DNA from 4 places in the Cronobacter malonaticus LMG 23826 genome. Region 2 is predicted to be linked to each of the others. Evidence: predicted binding sites of a transcription regulator. Region 2 holds the regulator's gene; each other region holds the start of a gene.
What was found. The regulator PurR, encoded in region 2, represses purine synthesis genes. The targets are predictions, from matches to a motif close to CANGCAAACGTTTGCNTG.
Positions count from the first base shown of each region.

Region 1 (5,528 bases), 1.1 Mb from region 2:
GGTCGCGCCTTTGGCGGCGATCAGGCGGGAGTCTGCAGCGTAAAGCTTGTCAGAGAAGGCGATCTCTTTCTGGCGCTTTTCGGTAATAGAGAGCGAAGAGATAATCGCGTCGATTTTTTTCGCCTTAAGCGACGGGATCAGGGAATCGAAATCGCTGCCAACCCAGGTGCATTTCACCTGCATGCGTTTACACATCTCGTTGCCGAGATCGATATCAAACCCGACAAAATCGCCTTTGGCGTCTTTTGAAGAGAACGGCGCGTAGGTGGCATCCGTACCGATGCGTACCGTCTGGGGGAGCGCGGCGAAAACGCTGGCGCTGGTGGAAAGGCCAAGCAGTAAGGAGAACGCGAGCACCTTCTTCTTCATACATTACCCTCAAGTTTTCTGTTTTATTATCTGTTGCGTTGTGTGTTGCAACCAGACGTTGCACTTCCCATGCCAGCTTTGCGTCGCCGCATACGCCGCCATGATTTGTTAAAAAATGGTTGCAATGAAGTTGTGTGAATGAAGATAGCATTCCGCGCAGCAGACGCTGAGCGTGAAATCGCAAAAGGCGGGATTAAATGTCGAGGATATGATCGCGCTTGCAGAATTGCCCCATAATGAGGCACCGCGCTGCGCTTTGCCCCAGGGTGGCGTGCATTACGCGCCTGGCCAGCGGGTGAAAAGGTCGGCGGGAAGCGTGATATCAAGCTGATCGAGCGCGCGGTTTACCGTCTGGTTAATCACATCATCCAGCGTCTGCGGGCGATGATAAAACGCGGGCATCGGCGGCATGATAATCGCGCCGAGTTCCGCAGCCTGCGTCATCAGACGTAAATGGCCGAGATGCAGCGGCGTTTCCCGTACGCACAACACCAGCCTGCGACGCTCTTTTAACACCACATCCGCCGCGCGGGTCAGCAGCCCGTCGGTATAGCTGTTCACGATGCCGGAGAGCGTTTTAATCGAACACGGCAGGATAATCATCCCGTCGGTTTTAAACGAGCCGGAAGAAACGCTGGCGGCGATATCGCGCGCGTCGTGGTTTACATCAGCCAGCGCCTGAACGTCGCGCACGCTCATGTCGGTTTCAAGCGACAGCGTCTGGCGCGCCGCCTGGCTCATGATGAGATGCGTTTCCACATCCGGCACCGCGTGTAGCGTCTGCAACAGGCGAATGCCGTAAATCGCGCCGCTGGCGCCAGAGATGCCGACAATGATTTTTTTCATGGAGTTATCAGGAAAAGGAGCACTGAGCGAGACTTTGCCGCAAGACGCGACGAGATGCAAACGGGGATTTCGCCCCTCGCATTGCGCAAGGGGCGACGGCAGGCAGGAAGATTAACCTTCGTTATGCATCTCTAAGTTTTCGACTTCGTTCTGGCGCATGACCGCTTTGGCGTCATCGTTACGCAGGGATTCGAGGTATTCCAGGTACTGGTGATCGACATCTTTGGTGACGTAAACGCCATTAAAGACCGAGCATTCGAACTGCTGAATATCCGGGTTCTCGGCACGCACGGCTTCGATAAGATCGTCGAGATCCTGGAAAATCAGGCCGTCTGCGCCGATTATCTGGCGGATTTCGTCCACTTCGCGACCGTGAGCGATGAGCTCGTTGGCGCTCGGCATGTCGATACCGTAGACGTTCGGGAAGCGAATTTCCGGCGCGGCAGAGGCCAGATAGACCTTCTTCGCGCCCGCCTCGCGGGCCATCTCGATAATCTGCTCAGAGGTGGTGCCGCGCACGATGGAGTCATCCACCAGCAGCACGTTTTTATCGCGGAACTCGGCGCGGTTAGCGTTCAGTTTGCGGCGCACCGACTTACGGCGCAGGTGTTGCCCCGGCATGATAAAGGTACGTCCGACGTAGCGGTTTTTCACAAAGCCCTGACGATAGGGTTTGTTAAGAATGCGTGCGATTTCAAGGGCGATATCGCAGGAGGTTTCCGGAATCGGGATCACCACGTCGATATCCAGATCTTCCCATTCGCGGGCGATTTTCTCGCCGAGCTTTTTGCCCATTTCCACGCGAGCGCTGTAGACGGAAATCTTGTCGATAAAGGAGTCCGGGCGCGCGAAGTAAACATACTCAAACAGGCACGGGTTGCTGACCGGATTGTCGGCGCACTGGCGCGTAAAGAGCTGGCCTTTCTCGCTGATGTACACCGCTTCGCCAGGCGCTACGTCGCGCAGGAACTCAAAGCCCAGCGTATCGAGCGCCACGCTCTCGGACGCCACCATGTACTCGGCGCGGCCGTTACCGGCGTCGCGTTTGCCAAGCACCAGCGGGCGAATACCGTTAGGGTCGCGGAACGCCACCATGCCGTGGCCGATGATCATCGCTACGCACGCGTAAGCGCCGCGGATCAGGCGGTTCATCGCCGCGATGGCCGCGAAAATGTTGTCCGCTTCCAGCGGGTAGTGACGGAAGTTATCCAGCTCGCTGGCGAAAATATTGAGCAGGATTTCAGAATCTGAGGTGGTGTTGATATGACGGCGCTTCTCTTCAAAGAGCATTTTGCGCAGTTCATGGGCGTTCGTCAGGTTGCCGTTGTGGGCAAGCGTAATACCGTAGGGCGAGTTCACATAGAACGGCTGGGCTTCGGAGGCGCTGGAGCTGCCTGCCGTCGGGTAGCGCACATGACCGATACCCATATTGCCCTGCAGACGCTGCATGTGGCGGGCTTCGAATACATCATTCACCAGGCCGTTCGCTTTACGCAGACGGAAGCAATTATTCGCATCGATGGTGATGATGCCTGCGGCATCCTGCCCGCGGTGCTGAAGCACCGTTAACGCGTCATAAATCGACTGGTTGACCGGCATAACACCGGCGATCCCGACAATACCGCACATGTTGTCTTTTCCTCAATTCAAAGACCGCCCCCGGCACGATTACCGGGGCAGGAAACTTGACGAGCTTTGCAGATAGTCAAAGAACCATCTGATGATGAAACTGAACTGCGGGATGAGCTGCGACTTTTGCCAGTCCTCGCTTTTGGACAGGCCCGTGAAGGTATCAAGAAAGAACAGAATGGCGGCGACAATCAGCACGCCCCGCAAGGCGCCGAAACAGATCCCCAACACCCTGTCTGTACCCGACAGGCCGGTTTTCTCCACCAGCGCGCCAATCACATAGTTGACTATCGCACCGACGATAAGCGTCGCGATAAACAGCACCGCGATAGCTATCCCATTACGTACCAGTTCGTCTTCAAAGCCGGTGAACCAGACTGCCAGGTAAGTGTAGTAATGACTGGCGACAAAGAAAGCACAGCCCCAGGTGACCAGCGACAGCGCCTCTCTCACGAACCCGCGGATGAGGCTGACCAGGCACGAGAAACCCACTACTGCAATGATGGCGTAATCTATCCAGACCATGAATGTGTCCCACGATAAAACGCCCTGACATCCGGTTCGGGGCGCATTCTAACAGAAAAAGAAAACGTTTGCGTAGGGATTTCCTTTCCACGCGTTAATAAAAAATGGCGTTGAAAAAATCTTCAACGCCATCCGTCCGTTACGCCCGCAGGCAGCAAAAAAGCGCCGTATGCGGGCCGTCTGTGGCGCGATGCGGTTTCTCGGTGCGCCTTTAAAAAGACGCCAGACCGCTTAATTCACGCTGTAATTCATTATCACGCCGTTCAGCCCCGACAGGCTGTTCAGCTCGCCCAGCGACGATTTTAACTTATCCTTCGACGCCTCCGGCCCTACCAGAATGCGGGTGATTTTCCCCTGCACCGGCGTGGATGGCGACGTATACGCCCGGTAACCCGCCGAGCGTAGTTTGCCGACGATTTCGTTGACTTTATCGGCATTTTTCAGCGCGCCGAGCTGCACGACATACGCTTTGCCCGCAGGCGGCGTTTGCGGTTTCTCCGGCGGCGTGTTTTTCACAGGCGCGGGCGCTTCGGCCTCGCTCACCATCGCCAGCTGCTCATCGGTTTTATCGCGCTGCGGCTTGCTCTGGGGCTTATCGGCAGTCCGTGTTTTCGCAGGCTCTGTCGCTTTCGGCTTCGCAGGCGTCACCGGCACTTCATCCAGATCCGCGCCGGTATCGGCAGGCAGCCGCGTGGTGTCTATCGACGTCGCCGCCGCGTTACCCGCCCGAACCTCTTCCGCCGCGCCTTCCGGCGGCTGAGACGGCAGCGCCTGCGTCGCGGCCGGCAGCATATCCGGCTCGTCGCGATCGCCAGGCTTCGGCACCAGCGGGATCGCCGCGAACTCATCCTGATAATGTTTTTTCTGGCCGTCCAGCAGCCCTGGCAGCACGATAACCCCCAGCGCCACCAGCACAATTGTGCCGACTAATCGGTTCTGAAACTTACTCGCCACCTCGTCTCCCCGCGTCCATCTCTTCCATTACCGCTGCGACGGTATGAAACGACCCGCATACCAGCACCGTATCAGCAGGCTGCGCATCGGCCAGCGCCGCGTGCCAGGCCTGCGCCACGCTATCAAAGACAGCGCTGGCCTGCAGATGTTCCGCAAGCTCTTCGGCGCGGGCGCCGCGCGGCCCGTCCAGAGGGGCACAATACCAGCTATCCACGACCCTCTCCAGACAGGCGAGCGTTCCGGCGATATCTTTATCATGCAGCATACCGATAACCGCCAGCACGCGCCCGGCGGATGGCGACTGCGCGAGCCGCTGCGCCAGATAGCCCGCCGCGTGCGGATTATGGGCCACATCCAGAATGATGCGCGGGGCCTCGCTCACAATCTGGAAACGCCCCGGCAGCGTGGCGCGCGCGATGCCGTCGCGGTAAGCCTGCTCGCTGATCGCAAGGCCGCTTACGCGAAGCGCGGCGAGCGCCGTCGCCGCGTTAGGCTGCGGCACCTGCGGCAGCGGAAGATGAGTCAGTTCGCCATCGCCGTCACTAAAGCGCCAGCCGTCGCGTTCCGCCTCATAGCGCCAGGCGTCGTTCACACAAAGCAGCCGCGCGCCCTTCTCCTGCGCCACCTGCGCGATGGTGTGCGGCATATCGGGCTCGCCCACCACCGCCGGTTTGCCCGCACGGAAAATACCGGCTTTCTCGCGCCCGATGCTTTCACGATCCGGCCCCAGCCAGTCGGTGTGATCGAGCGCGATACTGGTGATGACCGCCACATCGCAATCCACCAGGTTGGTGGCGTCCAGTCGCCCGCCGAGCCCGACTTCGAGAATAACGACATCCAGCTGCGCCTGCTTAAAGAGCCACAATGCGGACAGCGTGCCGTATTCAAAGTACGTGAGGGACGTTTCACCACGCACGGCTTCAATCTCCGCAAACGCGGCGGTGTGTTGGCTTTCCGCAAGCTCTTCGCCCTGCACGCGCACGCGCTCGGTGTAGCGCACCAGGTGCGGCGAACTGTAGACGCCCACGCGATAGCCTGCCGCCATCAGCACCGCTTCGAGCGTGCGGCAGGTGGTGCCTTTGCCGTTAGTGCCCGCGACGGTGAAGACAAACGGCGCGGGTTTTACTACATCAAGCAATGCCGCCACGCGCGAGACGCGCTCAAGGCCCATGTCGATGGTCTTACCGTGCAGGTTTTCCAGATAA
Region 1 is NZ_CP013940.1:1,161,002-1,166,529, reverse strand. Features, by position in the region: gene argT (lysine/arginine/ornithine ABC transporter substrate-binding protein ArgT) at 1-369, opposite strand, end outside; gene AFK66_RS05470 (UbiX family flavin prenyltransferase) at 646-1,215, opposite strand; gene purF (amidophosphoribosyltransferase) at 1,327-2,844, opposite strand; gene cvpA (colicin V production protein) at 2,884-3,369, opposite strand; gene dedD (cell division protein DedD) at 3,601-4,323, opposite strand; gene folC (bifunctional tetrahydrofolate synthase/dihydrofolate synthase) at 4,313-5,528, opposite strand, start outside.
Region 1: the regulator PurR is predicted to act here: its motif matches at 3,427-3,444, upstream of cvpA (colicin V production protein).

Region 2 (5,528 bases):
GCGCCGGTTAACCGTGGCGAGCTGGAAAGCGGCGATCTGGTGTTCTTCCGCACTCAGGGCCGTGGCACTGCCGATCACGTGGGCGTCTATGTCGGCAACGGCAAATTTATTCAGTCACCGCGCAGCGGTCAGGAAATCCAGATAACGTCTTTGAGTGAAGATTACTGGCAACGTCACTATGTCGGCGCGCGCCGGGTAATGACGCCGCGCACCATTCGCTAATCCGCTTATCCTCATAACAAAACGGAGAAGGTCGCCCTTCTCCGTTTTCTTTTTTACGGCGCTTACGTTATTCAGCGCTGCACGCCATTTGCGCCTCGCGACGGCTGGAGATCAGCACCAGCAACAGGCCGAGTGCGGCAATCAGCGCGCCCATCACCGGCACCACGCTATAACCGAAGCCCGCATGGATGACAGCGCCACCCGCCGCAGCACCAAGTGCGTTACCGAGGTTAAACGCCCCGATATTCACCGATGACGAGAGACCCGGCGCTTCGCTGGCGACACGCATCACGCGCATCTGCAGCGGCGGCACCACCGCGAAGGTTGCCGCTCCCCATACCACCATACTCACCGCCGCGCCGATTTCCGTTTTTGCAAGCCACGGAATAGCCGCCATAATGACGATAAGCAGCATCAGGAAGCCTTTCAGCGTACCACTCACCGAGCGGTCCGCCAGGCGGCCGCCCAGATAGTTGCCGATGGAAAACCCGACGCCAATCAGCACCAGCATGGCGGTGACGAACGCCGCGCTGGCGTCAGTGATGTGGTGCAACACCGGCGCGATATAGGTATAGAGCGTAAACATCGCGCCCGCGCCGAGCACGGTTGTCAGCAGCGCGCTCACCACCTGCGGGCGCATCAGCACCGCGAGTTCGCTTTTCACATCCGGGCGCTCGCCGCTGCCGCCTTTCGGCAGTGAGAACCAAAGGCTCGCCATCGCCACAAGGCCAAGTCCGGCCGTCGCCAGAAACGACATTCGCCAGCCGATGGTTTCACCAAGCCAGGTTGCCGCCGGCACGCCACCGATATTGGCGATGGTCAGGCCCATAAACATCGTCGCGACGGCGCTCGCCTGTTTATGCTTCGGCACGACGCTTGCCGCCACCACCGAGCCGAGGCCGAAGAACGCCCCGTGGTTAAGACTGGTGAGAATACGCGAGGCCATCAGCGTCATGTAATCCGGCGCCAGTGCCGAGAGCACGTTGCCGAGCGTAAAAATCGCCATCAGAAAAATCAGCGCGCTACGCCGTGCTCGGTGCGACAGCAAAAGCGTCATCAGCGGCGCGCCCACCATCACGCCGACCGCGTAGGCGCTTATCAGCATACCGGCGGCCGGAATCGAGACGTTGACGCCATTCGCTATTACCGGCAATAAGCCCATCGGAGAAAACTCGGTCGTGCCAATGCCAAAAGCACCAATAGCCAGTGCCAGTAACGGGAAATTGACTTTCATTCATCGCTCCAGAAATTGTACAACAGCGCCGGAATACCCGACGTTACAGCAGGATGCAGAAAAGGATGGCAGTTTCAGTCAGAAAAGATAAGTGACAAAAACAGCAAAATATTATTGCGTGGGTGTTAAAGAACACGCAAAAGTTGTTATTAGCGAATGATAAGGGAATAACGAGAAAAAGAAAGGAAACGGCGAGCGGGCAGCGCTTAAGCGCAAGAGAAGTATAAGAAAGCGGGAGAACCGATACGCGCTCCCGCCTGACGCTTAATGCAGGATGGCGGTAAAAGCGCCCGCCACAATAAGACCCAGCACAACAATGGTGGTGACCAGCGAAAATTTCAGATCGGTACTCATGGTATTCTCCTTAAAGACCCCATAAAAATCAGGTAGTGGGCATTTTTGCATAAACAATCCGAAAAATCCTGCGACATTTAACCAGATATGCGTTTTCCCTCTTCCCCTTTCGATAAAGATAAGCCAAAATTCGTCGCTACTTTATTCGGTACCGGCCATCGACCCCTCCTCACGATAAATGTCGCGTTTCCCGGCATGCCGCACTCTCCTCGCGGCAGTCAGGGGTGTATACAGGCAAACGATTAACCCGTGATTTTACACGGCTCAGCCAGGGGTCTGGAGTGATTATTAATGGCAACAATTAAAGACGTCGCGAAGCGAGCCAACGTTTCCACAACAACAGTCTCACATGTAATTAACAAAACCCGTTTTGTGGCGGAAGAGACGCGCAACGCGGTTTGGGCGGCTATTAAAGAATTACACTATTCGCCAAGCGCCGTGGCGCGCAGCCTGAAGGTGAACCACACCAAATCTATCGGGCTGCTGGCGACCAGTAGCGAAGCGCCCTATTTCGCCGAAATCATCGAAGCGGTTGAGAACAGCTGCTTCGCCAAAGGCTATACGCTAATTTTGGGCAACGCGCATAACAATCTGGAAAAGCAGCGCGCGTATCTGTCGATGATGGCGCAAAAGCGCGTCGACGGCCTGCTGGTGATGTGTTCGGAATACCCGCAGCCACTGCTCGCCACGCTTGAAGAGTATCGTCATATCCCGATGGTGGTGATGGACTGGGGCGAAGCGAAAGCCGATTTCACCGACTCGGTTATTGATAACGCGTTCCAGGGTGGTTATCTCGCCGGGCGTTATCTTATCGAACGCGGCCATCGCGATATCGGTGTGATCCCGGGGCAGCTTGAGCGCAACACCGGCGTCGGGCGCTTCTCCGGCTTTATGAAAGCGCTGGAAGAAGCGGCTATCAAAGTACCGGAAAACTGGATCGTGCAGGGCGATTTCGAGCCGGAATCTGGTTACCGCGCGATGCAGCAGATCCTCTCGCAGCCGCAGCGTCCCACCGCTATCTTCTGCGGCGGCGATATTATGGCGATGGGCGCTATCTGCGCCGCCGATGAGATGGGCCTGCGCGTGCCGCAGGATATTTCCATCATCGGCTACGACAACGTACGCAACGCGCGTTTCTTTAGCCCGGCGCTGACGACTATCCATCAGCCCAAAGAGACGCTCGGCCAGACCGCGTTCAATATGCTGCTCGACCGCATCGTGAACAAACGCGAAGAGTCGCAGACCATTGAAGTGCACCCGCGCCTGATCGAACGCCGCTCGGTGGCGGATGGCCCGTTCCGCGACTATCGCCGTTAATCCTTCCGGGAGCCGTATTACTGCGGCTCCCGCAGCCACTCCTTGTTCAGCGTTTCACTGTCCCCCAGATAATCGAGCAGCCAGCGCAGCGCGGGCGAGGCGTCGCTTTGCCGCCACGTCAGGCAGCAGGCGGCATCCGGAAACGGGTTTTCGAGCGTTAGCGCGCGCCACTCTCCGCTGTCGAGCCACGGCTTCGCAAAGTGCGTCGGCACCATGCCGATACACAACCCTTCGCTCAGCGCATCGGCGGCGCAGTACCAGTCCGGCACCACCACGCGCCGCTGGTTATCCAGCAGCCAGGTGATACGCTTGGGCAGCGATCGCGACGTATCTTCCAGCACCAGTGAGGGGTAATCGCGTAGCCTGTCGTCGCTGAGCGCGCCCGCGTGCTGCGCCAGCGGATGATGGTGCGCCACCACGCAGCGCCAGCTCAGCATGCCCATATCGCGAAACGCGAAGCGCCCGCCAACCGGAATCGCCTGTGTGGCCCCGATGGCAAGTTCCACGCGCCCGTCCGCCAGCGCGTCCCAGACGCCGTTAAACACCTCCTGCGACACCTGCAACTCCACATCAGAGAAGTGCCGGTAGAAATCGAGCACCAGCCGCCGGACGCGTTCCGGGCGCACGATATTGTCCACCGCGATGGAGAGCTGCCCGCGCCAGCCGTTGGCAATCTGCTGGCACTGCTGTCTGGTGATCATCATTTTTTTGATGACAGAACGCCCCTCGCGCAAAAACCAGGCCCCGGCGGGTGTCAGAACCACATCACGATGGCGGCGCTCGAAGAGCGACACCGCAAGCCACTCCTCAAGCTGGCGCACCGTATAGCTGACGGCAGAAGGCACGCGGTGCAGTTCTGCCGCTGCCGCGGTGAAACTGCCGGTGCGCGCCACGGCGTCCACCACTTCGAGGGAATATTCAGACCACATTTTTTGCCTGCAAATTTTTTGAATGGAACCGGCAAATATTAGCGTTTCACAAGCGGGATTGCACTCCGTACACTCCTGGCTCTTTCGCGTAATAAGAAGTGAGTTAATGTGATGCGACCTGATAAAGGATTTCTTTGCTGGCTGGCCGGGCTGAGCGTGCTCGGTTTTCTGGCGACCGACATGTACCTGCCCGCATTCGCCGCTATCGAGGCGGATCTGCACACAGTGCCTTCGGCTATCAGCGCCTCGCTGAGCCTGTTCCTGGCCGGATTCGCCCTGGCGCAACTCGTCTGGGGCCCGCTCTCTGACCGTTTTGGCCGTCGTCCGGTTTTGCTGGCGGGGCTGGGAATTTTCGCACTTGGCTGCCTTGGCACCGTCTGGGTAGAGAGCGCGGGCGCGCTGCTGGCCCTGCGCTTTATTCAGGCCGTGGGCGTTTGTTCCGCTGCGGTAAGCTGGCAGGCGCTGGTAACTGACCGCTACCCGGCGCAGCAGGCGCGTCGTATCTTCGCGACCATCATGCCGCTGGTGGGGCTTTCGCCTGCGCTGGCACCGCTGCTCGGCAGTTGGATCCTGAATCACTTTTCCTGGCAGGCGATTTTCGTTGTGCTGTTTGCCATCACGGTACTGCTGATTATTCCGGCGCTGCGTCTGCCTTCCGGCGCGCCGCAGGGTAACAAAAGCGGCGAGCCGCTGAGCTTTATGATGCTGCTGCGCTCGCGCGTCTACAGCGGCAATGTGCTGATTTACGCCGCCTGCTCCGCGAGCTTTTTCGCCTGGCTCACCGGTTCGCCGTTTATCCTGCATGAGATGGGCTATAGCCCGGCGGTGATCGGCTTAAGCTATGTCCCGCAAACCATCGCGTTCCTCATTGGCGGCTATGGCTGTCGCAGCGCGCTGCAAAAATGGAATGGCGAAGCCCTGCTGCCGTGGCTGCTGGCAGGCTTCGCGCTGAGCGTGCTCGCCACCTGGCTTGTGGGTTTGAGTGATGCTGTTACGCTCACCACGCTGCTTATTCCCTTCTGTCTGATGGCGATGGCGAACGGGGCGATTTACCCTATCGTGGTCGCCGCCGCGCTGCTGCCGTTCCCGCAGGCCACCGGACGCGCCGCCGCGCTGCAAAACACGCTCCAGCTGGGGCTTTGTTTTGTGGCAAGCCTGGTGGTGTCGTGGCTGGTCGCGACCCCGCTGCTGTCGACCACCAGCGTTATGCTGGCGACCGTACTGCTGGCGGGTCTTGGCTTTTGGCTACGCGGGCCTCAGCAAGTCACGCAGTCATCAGCCGCGTGATAATATGAAATTTTTGTGATTAGCTTGCTAACGGTCAACAGTTGAATCATCGTAAAGCGAGGCCTATACTGATTCGCGGCTCTACAATAATTAGCATAAATATTATGTAGTAACGGGAGCCGCTGGCTCCCGTTTTTATCTGGAATGACATTTCTGGCAAGGGTCATCTCCCTTCCTCTGTTCTA
Region 2 is NZ_CP013940.1:2,214,307-2,219,834, forward strand. Features, by position in the region: gene AFK66_RS10495 (C40 family peptidase) at 1-222, shown strand, start outside; gene AFK66_RS10500 (MFS transporter) at 290-1,456, opposite strand; gene cydH (cytochrome bd-I oxidase subunit CydH) at 1,721-1,810, opposite strand; gene purR (HTH-type transcriptional repressor PurR) at 2,102-3,127, shown strand; gene punR (DNA-binding transcriptional activator PunR) at 3,145-4,056, opposite strand; gene punC (purine nucleoside transporter PunC) at 4,168-5,343, shown strand.

Region 3 (5,528 bases), 850 kb from region 2:
GTGCTGTACAAACGCGTTATCCTGACCGGTGACCATATTACCGATTCCACCTCCGGCGTTGACCAGTACAACATGCCGCAGGTAAATATTTCGCTCGATAGCTCGGGCGGCAATATCATGTCCAATTTCACCAAAGACAACATCCATAAACCGATGGCGACGCTCTTTGTGGAATATAAGGACAGCGGTAAGAAAGACGCCAACGGCCGCAGCATCCTGGTAAAACAGGAAGAAGTGATTAACGTCGCGACGATTCAGGCGCGTCTTGGTCAGAACTTTGTGATTACCGGCATCGATAACCCGAACGAAGCGCGTCAGCTTTCGCTGCTGCTGCGTGCGGGCGCGCTGATTGCGCCGATTCAGATTGTGGAAGAGCGCACCATCGGCCCGACGCTGGGTATGCAGAACATCACTCAGGGTCTGGAAGCGTGTCTGGCGGGCCTCGCGGTCTCCATTCTGTTTATGATCCTGTTTTATAAGAAGTTCGGTCTTATCGCCACTACGGCGCTGCTGGCGAACCTGGTGCTGATCGTCGGCATTATGTCGCTGCTGCCGGGCGCGACGCTCACCATGCCGGGTATCGCGGGGATCGTGTTAACCCTTGCGGTCGCGGTGGATGCGAACGTGCTGATAAACGAGCGTATCAAAGAAGAGCTCAGCAACGGCCGTTCGGTGCAGCAGGCGATTGACGAAGGTTATCGCGGGGCGTTCAGCTCGATTTTCGACGCCAACGTCACGACGCTGATTAAGGTCATCATCCTGTACGCAGTGGGAACCGGCGCGATTAAAGGGTTTGCTATCACGACCGGTATCGGCGTGGCGACCTCCATGTTCACCGCTATTGTCGGTACCCGTGCCATTGTGAACCTGTTGTACGGCGGCAAACGCATCAACAAGCTGTCTATCTGAGGAGTGCGTTGTGGCACAGGAATATACTGTTGAACAATTGAACCACGGCCGCAAAGTCTATGACTTTATGCGCTGGGACTACTGGGCCTTCGCCATTTCCGGCCTGCTGCTTGTCGCCTCTATCGTGGTGATGGGCGTACGCGGGTTTAACTGGGGTCTCGATTTTACCGGCGGTACGGTTATCGAGATTGGCCTGGAAAAACCGGCGGATCTGGATGTAATGCGCGAGTCGCTGGTAAAAGCGGGCTTTGAAGAGCCGCTGCTGCAGAACTTCGGCAGCAGCCGCGACATCATGGTCCGTATGCCGCCTGCCCAGGGTGAAACCGGCGGTCAGGCACTTGGCACCAAAGTGGTGAACGTCATTAACCAGGCCACCGGCCAGAACGCGGCGGTAAAACGTATCGAGTTTGTCGGCCCGAGCGTAGGCGCTGACCTCGCCCAGGCGGGCGCGATGGCGTTGCTGGTCGCGCTGCTCTCCATTCTGGTTTACGTCGGGTTCCGCTTTGAGTGGCGTCTGGCGGCCGGTGTGGTTATCGCGCTGGCGCACGACGTCATTATCACCATGGGCGTGCTGTCGCTGTTCCAGATTGAGATTGACCTGACCATCATCGCCTCGCTGATGTCGGTTATTGGTTACTCGCTCAACGACAGCATCGTGGTTTCTGACCGTATTCGTGAGAACTTCCGCAAGATCCGTCGCGGAACGCCTTACGAAATCTTTAACGTGTCGCTGACCCAGACGCTGCAAAGGACGTTAATCACATCCGGTACAACGCTTGTCGTGATCCTGATGCTTTATCTGTTCGGCGGCGCGATGCTGCAGGGCTTCTCGCTGACCATGCTTATCGGTGTCTCTATCGGTACGGCGTCGTCCATTTATGTCGCTTCCGCTCTGGCGCTGAAGCTTGGCATGAAGCGTGAACACCTGTTGCAGCAGAAGGTGGAAAAAGAGGGCGCGGATCAACCGTCTCTTCTGCCGTAATCGCGCAGCAGCGTTTTACGTTAATAAAACCGCAGGGTCAGGCCTGCGGTTTTTTTTCGCCTTGATATGAATAGGTGAGAAAAAAGAAAAGGCGATGAACGTATATCTGTGGCGGCTAACAGCAGGGCGTGATAATCAACGCCCATAAAAAAAGCCAGCAGACGCTGGCTTTTTCACAGGTTCAGCGGGGTAAGGCTTAGAAGTTGTAACCTACCACCAGGTAACCACCCCAGCCCGTAGTGCGGGTGTTGTAGTTAGTGAAGGCTAATTGCGCATCATCGTTCCACTGACCGCCGTTGTGCCAGTAACGCGCGACCACGGAGTAGTGCCAGTGATCGTAATTCAGCGCCAGAATATGGCTGGAGGCGATGGAATCGTTAGTGCGGGCTTTCACGCCATTGAGCGCATAACCGCCTTTATCACCGAGGTCTGAACCCCAGTCAAAGTTGGTAAAACCGATATAGCTCAGGTTGCCGCCCCACAGCTGGGTGATCGGCACGAAGTATTTCACTTTAAAGCGGTAGCCGTCCCACTCGTTCTGGTTTTCTGCACCGTAGTTCTGCCACTGGTATTTGGCATAAACGTTCAGGGAGAGGCTCATCGGCAGGCCGGTGTCGATATCGGTACCAAGACCCATATACCAGGTGCTCTGACGGCCAGAAGCGTTGCGGCCCATATCGTAGATATAGTTATTCGCGAAATACCACTCTTTGAACGGGCCGAACGCCAGGCTGGTGCCGGTCAGCTTATCGATAGAGAAACGCGGTTCGATTTCCACAAACAGCGGGGAACCGTGGTTCCAGATCCCTTTAGCATCGGAGTTACCACCGAAGAAGACCGGGGCGTCCGCGTAGCCGTAGAAATCAAACCAGTCTTTTTTGGCGAACGCTTCATATTCCAGATAGGTATCGTTGCGGATGGTCGGTCCGAAGCGTGTGTGGTAGCTGCCCACCACGTTTACGCTCTGGTGCCACCAGTCGGAAACAAACTCACTATTGCTGGTTTCTGCCGCGCCGGCAGTAAAAGAGGTGGAGAGCGCCAGGGCTGCACCGGCAGCTAAAACAATTTTTTTCATAATAGAGCCACTGTTTTCAGGAAATCCCCATTTCTGGGTGGAGTAATGCTTTCGCGCAACGCGGTTAAACCGCCGCCGCATAAATTGTGCTGCCTATTATAAGTATCCAGCCTCACAAAAATATGTGGCGTTTCACATTCTTGTCATGTACGTAATCGATTGCGTTCGCGTTTGCGTACATCGGAACGCGGATTCTAGCGGCATAAGGGAACTAAGCCAACTCCTGTTACACCATTTTTGCGAAGCGGCAGGGAATAGATGAGGAATTTACGGCGCGAGAAAAGCAAGAAAAGCGAGCGGCGCGAATGTAACAAACTCCGCGCCACAGATGCTGAGGCACTCAGGGCGCGACGACGGCGTCACCGGCGATAAGCGGCTGGATATCATGCACGCGGATAAAGCCCAGCTGTTCTGGCGTGATGCCGGTCAGCGTCAGGGGAATGGAAACATCACTCGGCGCCAGCGTGCTGGCAGGTGCGCTGAACGGCTGGTTCTGCACGTTCACTTCCCGGTAATTTTCGGTGGTGCCCTGTAACTGGCCCCATTCGACGGTGCCGGTAAAGGCGGGCAGCGCCTCACTGGATTCGCTCTGGATAAACAGCGTCGCCTGTGTGCCGTTCGCGCCCGCCGTGACGTTGCGCAGCGACATTTTCAGCATACCGAGCTGGCTGCTTAAGCGAGCGGGCGTGTTAGAGCACGGCAGCAGGTAGACGCCGCTTTTCGATTTCACATTCAGCGCGTTCTGCTGCGTGATTTTGACAGTCTCCTGCTTGAGCTTCGTCATCTCCTGATTGAGCGTGCTGACATTCTGGTGCATCTGGCGTACTTCGCTCTGCGGGGCGCAGGCGCTTAAGGCCAGTGCGCTGGCGACGATAGACCATTTCAGATAACGTGTTGTCATTGTTCGCTTTTCCTGAAAGAGTGGCGGTCTTTTTATGGTAGAGCGTAACGGGGCATCCGGCATAGCGCCTTTGTCTCAAAAAGGTTGCGTCTTTGTAGTCCCGCCAGTTCAGGGTAAACTGTTGTTCAGTTAACTTTTTCAGTCAGGAAGCGCTATGCATTGCCCGTTCTGTTTCGCCGTTGACACTAAAGTGATCGATTCCCGCCTGGTGGGAGAGGGCTCCTCGGTGCGCCGCCGCCGCCAGTGCCTGGTGTGTAATGAACGTTTCACGACCTTTGAAGTCGCGGAACTGGTCATGCCGCGCGTGGTGAAAAGCAACGACGTGCGCGAGCCTTTTAATGAAGACAAACTGCGCAGCGGCATGCAAAAAGCGCTGGAAAAACGCCCGGTCAGCTCCGATGACGTGGAGATGGCCATCAACCATATCAAATCCCATCTGCGCGCGACCGGCGAGCGCGAGGTGCCGAGCAAACTTATCGGCAATCTGGTGATGGAGCAGCTTAAAAAGCTCGATAAAGTCGCCTATATCCGTTTTGCCTCGGTCTACCGCAGCTTTGAAGATATCCGCGAATTCGGCGAAGAGATCGCCCGCTTACAGGATTAACCGATGTCTGACGAATTTTACATGGCGCGCGCGCTTAAGCTCGCGGGCCAGGGACGTTTTACCACGCATCCGAATCCGCGCGTGGGCTGCGTGATTGTTAAAGATGGCGTAATCGTCGGCGAAGGCTTTCATCTGCGCGCCGGCGAGCCGCATGCCGAAGTGCATGCGCTGCGCATGGCGGGCGACAAGGCGCGCGGTGCTACCGCGTATGTCACGCTTGAACCCTGTAGCCACCACGGACGCACGCCGCCGTGCTGCGATGCGCTGATTAACGCGGGCGTCGCGCGCGTTGTCGCGGCAATGCAGGACCCGAACCCGCAGGTGGCGGGCCGGGGCCTGTACCGTCTTCAGCAGGCGGGCATTGAGGTCAGTCATGGCCTGATGATGAGCGAGGCCGAAGCGCTTAATAAAGGCTTTCTCAAGCGTATGCGCACCGGTTTTCCGTTTATTCAGCTCAAGCTCGGCGCGTCGCTTGACGGCCGCACGGCGATGGCGAGCGGCGAAAGCCAGTGGATAACCTCGCCGCAGGCGCGTCGCGACGTGCAGCGTCTGCGCGCCGAAAGCCATGCTATCCTCACTACCAGCGCCACGGTGCTGGCCGACGATCCGTCAATGACCGTGCGCTGGGATGAGCTCGGCGAAGAGACGCAGGCGGTTTATCCACGTGAAAACCTGCGCCAGCCGCTGCGGATCGTGCTCGACCGCCAGAATCAGGTGACGCCCGCGCACAAGATTGTCAATCAGCCCGGCGAGACGTGGCTTGCCCGCGCCTGCCCGGACGACACCGTCTGGCCAGAGGGTGTCGAACAACTGCCGACGCCCGTGCATAACGGCAAGCTCGATCTGGTGTTGCTTATGATGCAGCTCGGCAAACGCCAGGTGAACAGCCTGTGGGTTGAAGCGGGCCCGCAGCTCGCCGGCGCGCTGCTTCAGGCGGGGCTGGTAGATGAGCTGATTGTTTATATGGCGCCGAAACTGCTCGGCAGCGAGGCCCGCGGGCTGTTCGCCTTGCCAGGTCTTGAGCGGCTCGCCGACGCGCCGCGTCTGGAATTTCGCG
Region 3 is NZ_CP013940.1:3,060,758-3,066,285, reverse strand. Features, by position in the region: gene secD (protein translocase subunit SecD) at 1-909, shown strand, start outside; gene secF (protein translocase subunit SecF) at 920-1,891, shown strand; gene AFK66_RS14425 (nucleoside-specific channel-forming protein Tsx) at 2,088-2,966, opposite strand; gene AFK66_RS14420 (SadB/YajI family lipoprotein) at 3,307-3,867, opposite strand; gene nrdR (transcriptional regulator NrdR) at 4,022-4,471, shown strand; gene ribD (bifunctional diaminohydroxyphosphoribosylaminopyrimidine deaminase/5-amino-6-(5-phosphoribosylamino)uracil reductase RibD) at 4,475-5,528, shown strand, end outside.
Region 3: the regulator PurR is predicted to act here: its motif matches at 3,115-3,132, upstream of AFK66_RS14425 (nucleoside-specific channel-forming protein Tsx).

Region 4 (5,528 bases), 610 kb from region 2:
TATTGATTCATGCGTTTTGCGGTTGATTTGCCGCAGGCTGGTGAGGCCGCGCTGGCGCTCTTCCACCACCAGCCAGTCGGCAAAGAGCGTAAAACCCTCCAGCATCACATGCTCGCGCGCCGGGATTATCTCTTCCCAGCGCGCTTCATCGCGCACGCGGCTGCGGTACAGCCCGAAGTTTTTCCCGGCGCGGTTGGAGCGGATGTAAAACATATGCTGGAAGTGATCGACGCTGTATTCATGATCTTTACGGCGCGGCAGGAAGCTTAGCGGCGGCGCGTCCGGGAGATCGGCGTTCACCAGCAGCACTTCCGTGGTGGTGGCGCTGCCGAGGAAAATCAGAATGAAATTCTGCGAGGTGGTTTTGTAGAGGCTGACGTAAAACGTCTCGTCTTTTTCTTCATAGACCAGCTCATCCTGATCGGCGGCGGTGTCGAGCGTGTGCCGCCAGATCTGGTACGGCAGCAGCGTCACCGGGTGTTTACGCACGTAATAGAGCGTGCGGGAATCGTTGGCCCAGACGAAACTCGCCGAGACATTTTCCAGTACTTCCGGGTACCACTGCCCGGTTTCCAGATTGCGAAAGCGCAGCCCGTACTGGCGGCGTGACAGAAAATCTTCCGCCACCGCCATCACGGTGTTATCCGGCGCGATATCCATCCCGCCGAGCGTGTAGAATTCGCTACGGGCGGCGCGTTTATTGCCATCCAGCAGGACTTCCCACTCTTCCCACTCGCTCAGGACAACCGACTGGCGCTGATAAATCGCGTATTCGCAGCCGGTCTCGTAAATTTGCCGGTAACGATAGCCGTTCTTCACGTAGGGTGCCGAGACGTCGCGCGGCGGAATACGGCTGACCATTTCAGAGAGCAGCCGCTCTTCCAGCGCGCTTTGCGTGGACATCACGCGCCGCCCGTAGTCGTTCTCCTGGCGTAAGTAATCCAGTACGTCCGACTGCGATCGCGTGTCGTCCCGCAGCCAGTAATAGTTGTCGATGCGGGTGTCGCCATGCTGTGTGATGGCGTAGGGGATCTGTTTCGCTTTCGGTGGCATGTCGCTGTTCTTTTTGTTTAACACCCTGTAAGGGTGGCAAAACCCGCGCGCGTTGCAAGCGAAACATGCGTGTTTATGACATTATCTGCTTATCCCGGCAGCGCTTTTTTCTCCTGCTGGATGTCGCGCTCAATCTCGTCACGCACCTCCTGCGGGATTTTCAGGGCGTCGCCAAGCGCCTGCAGATAGCTGCGCTCCATAAAGTGATCGATATCAATCGCGGCACAGCTCAGGAAGTAAAGCTCCAGCGCTTCCTCTTCGTTTTTCACGTCGGCGGCAAGACGCATCGGGTCGAGCGGCTGAGTGATCGCCTGCTCCACCAGTATCCGCCCCTGCTCTTCAATGCCCGCTTCGCGCAGCTGGCGCTCAATGGCCGCGCGCTCGCTGTCATCAATATGCCCGTCGCTTTTGGCGGCGAAGACCAGCGCCAGCACGAGACGCTCGGCGCGGCGATCAAGCGGCGTCTGCTGCTGGCCGTACTGCGGCTCGTCCTGGTGCGCCGCGCGGATTTTATCTTTGTACTTGTTCCACAGTACCGTACCCGCCACGGCCCCGCCGCCCACCAGCAATGCGCCGCCGCCATATTTCGCCAGCAGCTTGCGCGACGATTTGCTGGCCACCAGTAAGCCAGCGAGACCGCCGAGCGCGCCTGGCGTAATCAGGCTGCTTAACCCTTTGGAGCGCAACGCGTCCTGAATGCCGGACTTACCGGACGACGCACCGCCGCTTTGTCCCAGCATCGACTGAAGCTGTGTTAACCAGTTGCTCATTATTGTCCTCTGCGCTGATGAGTGATAACCCAAGCGTAAGCGAGCGGACGTCAAGATGTGTCGGGGAACCGCAAGGAAGGGAAAAGACGCGGCCCCAAACAGGGCCGCAGAGGATCAGCGCTGGTAATGCGCTTCGCCTGCCGCACAGTCAACCATCACTTTATAGTGAATGTCCGTGTTTTTACCGCGCACGGTCAGCGGCACTGTCCATTTATCGTCTTTGCCGACGATCTCTTTGCTGTTGATCCAGGCAACCGGATCGGCCTGCCCTAACGTTTTCTGGTCGTCGGCCCACTTCACAATGCGGTTTTGCAGATAGTCGCGCTTCACGCTCGCGGCGATCCCCTCCGCCGTCATCCCTTCGCATTTTGGGAAATGCACCTTACGCGGATCGTCAGCGTGCGCGGCGCTTGCCGCGGTGAGTAACAGAAAAGAAATCAGGGCTCCTGCTGTTTTTTTCATCGTACTTCTCCGAAGACGGGTGATGAAAAAAGCCTGGTACAAAAACAGCGAAGCGCAAGCGAACCATACAAAAGGAAGGGATTAGGCGAAGGAGGGTCAGAGGCGGGGTGAAAAGCGTTAAGTCATGGGCAGCAGTCAGCGATAACAGCCCGCTGTACGCACGCAACGCCCGGTTCTGCGTTTAGTGAATACAGAGCATCCCATCAGGCGCACAAGCGCGCCGTAACTGAAAACCGCGCCGCTGGAGAGGTAAACCCGCCAGCGGCACAGGGAGAAGGCTATCAGGCGGCTTTGGTGCGTTTACGCGCGCTGTGCAGCGCGACAGCGCCCTCTTCGCTTTCAGCTGATTCTTCAGTGGAAGACTCTGCCGCACTCCCGGTGTGCTCGCTGGTTTCCTGCGGCAGACGACCGGTACGCACGATAGTGCTGAGGTTGTCTTTCTGCTCCGCCATCCACAGCGCCAGCTGCTCGACCTGACCTTCCGCGAAACCGACAGGCGCCTGGCCCAGCCAGCCTTCCAGGGCTTCGGCTAAATCCAGCATTTTGTCCCAGGCGTCGGCTTCCTTCTTACTGGCAAATGACATTTTTTCCACACCCTCACGGATTACGACGTATTTGATTTCTACCGCCATGTTGCAACTCCCGTTACTGTATTTATATACAGTATAAACCTGTAAGAACCGAAATGCAACCCGCGCGCAATGCGCAAGGCAAACGTTTTCGTATATACTGCCGCCAGAATTTCACACAGCAGGAATACCGCTATGGCTATGTTAGGAACCGCACTACGCCCGTCAGCAACCCGCGTGATGCTGCTTGGCTCAGGAGAACTCGGAAAAGAAGTGGCGATCGAATGCCAGCGCCTGGGCATTGAGGTGATCGCCGTCGATCGCTACGCCGATGCGCCCGCCATGCAGGTGGCGCACCGCAGCCACGTTATCACTATGCTCGACGGCGCGGCGCTGAAAAAACTGGTGGCGCAGGAGATGCCGGATTTCATCGTACCGGAGATTGAAGCCATCGCGACCGACGCGCTGGTAGAGCTTGAACAACAGGGTCAGCGCGTGGTGCCCACCGCCCGCGCCGCGCGTCTTACCATGAACCGTGAAGGCATTCGCCGCCTCGCCGCTGAAGAGCTTGGACTGCCGACCTCCGCCTATCGCTTCGCCGAAAACGAGGCGGAATTTCGCGAGGCGGTGGCGGAAATCGGCTTGCCATGCATCGTCAAACCGGTCATGAGTTCCTCCGGCAAGGGCCAGAGCTTTATTCGCAGCGAAGAGATGCTGGACGATGCCTGGCAGTACGCGCAGCAGGGCGGACGCGCCGGCGCGGGCAAAGTCATCGTTGAAGGCGTGGTGCAGTTCGATTTTGAGATTACCTTACTGACCATCAGCGCCGTGGACGGCGTGCATTTCTGCGCGCCCATCGGTCATCGCCAGGAAGATGGCGATTACCGCGAATCCTGGCAGCCGCAGCAGATGAGTGATGTGGCGCTCGCCCGCGCGCAGGAGATTGCGCAGAAGGTCGTAGAGGCGCTCGGCGGTTACGGTCTGTTCGGCGTAGAGCTGTTTGTCTGCGGCGACGAGGTGATATTCAGTGAAGTGTCGCCGCGCCCGCACGATACCGGGATGGTGACGCTTATCTCTCAGGATCTCTCAGAGTTCGCGCTGCACGTACGCGCGTTTCTCGGCCTGCCGGTCGGCGGTATTCGTCAGTACGGGCCGGCCGCCTCGGCGGTGATCCTGCCATCGCTGAAAAGCGATGACGTAAAATTTGGCGAACTTTCCGGGGCGCTGGGCGCTGGGCTGCAACTGCGGCTGTTCGGCAAGCCGGAAATCGACGGTTCGCGCCGCCTCGGCGTGGCGCTCGCCACCGGCGAAACGGTCGATGACGCCATCGCGCGCGCGAAAGCGTCCGCCGCGGCCGTAAACGTTAAGGGCTAAAAAAACGCGCCGCCCGTGAAGGCGGCGCGCTACGTTTTATCTCGCGCGAAAGTTACTGCGCGCCTTCCACCGCTTCGCGGGCAAGTTCGGTAATGCGATCCCAGTCGCCCGCTTCCATCGCATCTGCCGGCACCAGCCAGGAGCCGCCGATGCACAGCACGCTTTTCAGCGCCAGGTAGTCACGGTAGTTGGCAGGAGAGATGCCGCCGGTCGGGCAGAAACGCACCTGAGAGAACGGGCCTGCGATAGCCTGCAACGCTTTGGTGCCGCCGTTGGCTTCCGCCGGGAAGAATTTGAACTCTTTCAGGCCGTAATCCATACCCAGCATCAGTTCAGAAACGGTGCTGATGCCCGGGATCAGCGGGATAGTGCCTTCGGTCGCGGCCTTGAGCAGCGGCTCGGTGAGGCCCGGGCTGATGGCGAACTGCGCGCCAGCCTCGGTGACGTCTTTAAGCTGCTGCGCGTTCAGCACGGTGCCCGCACCGATGATGGCGTCCGGCACTTCTTTGGCGATAGCGCGGATAGCGTCCAGCGCGCACGGGGTGCGCAGGGTCACTTCCAGCACGCGCACGCCGCCTGCCAGCAGCGCTTTCGCCATCGGAACCGCGTGCTCCAGCTTGTTAATCACAATCACCGGCACAACCGGACCGCTTTTCAGGATCTGTTCGGCACTCGTTTTCCAGTTTTTCATCTGTGGATCTCTCCCGCCATTTTTAAAAAGGTGTGGTACGCGCCTGCGCACCTGACAGTTAAAATTCGATGCAGGTCGCGCCCTGCTCCGCCCCGGACAGTTTTTCACGCAGCGCGCCGAACAGCTCGCGCCCCGTTCCCACGCGCTGCGCGCTGAGATCCGGGTGGTACGGCTCGCGCCGCGCCAGCTCGGCGTCATCCACCAGCAGCGTCAGTTCGCCGGTCTGGCCGTTAACGCGGATGATATCGCCGTCGCGCACTTTCGCGAGCAGCCCGCCGTCGTATGCTTCGGGCGTCACGTGGATGGCCGAAGGCACTTTCCCCGACGCGCCGGAAAGGCGACCGTCCGTGACCAATGCAATTTTGAAACAGCGGTCCAATAATACACCAAGCGGCGGCATAAGTTTATGTAATTCTGGCATACCGTTCGCTTTTGGCCCCTGATGGCGCACGACTATCACACAGTCGCGATCCAGCAGACCGGCTTCAAAGGCAGGCAGCACATCGTGCTGGCTTTCGAAGACCACGGCGGGCGCTTCCACCACCTGGTTTTCCACCGGCACCGCAGAAGTTTTCATCACCGCGCGGCCCAGATTGCCGCTCAGCACTT
Region 4 is NZ_CP013940.1:1,605,440-1,610,967, reverse strand. Features, by position in the region: gene ptrB (oligopeptidase B) at 1-1,053, opposite strand, end outside; gene AFK66_RS07585 (tellurite resistance TerB family protein) at 1,143-1,823, opposite strand; gene yebF (protein YebF) at 1,938-2,285, opposite strand; gene AFK66_RS07575 (YebG family protein) at 2,567-2,917, opposite strand; gene purT (formate-dependent phosphoribosylglycinamide formyltransferase) at 3,050-4,228, shown strand; gene AFK66_RS07565 (bifunctional 4-hydroxy-2-oxoglutarate aldolase/2-dehydro-3-deoxy-phosphogluconate aldolase) at 4,281-4,919, opposite strand; gene edd (phosphogluconate dehydratase) at 4,978-5,528, opposite strand, start outside.
Region 4: the regulator PurR is predicted to act here: its motif matches at 2,993-3,010, upstream of purT (formate-dependent phosphoribosylglycinamide formyltransferase).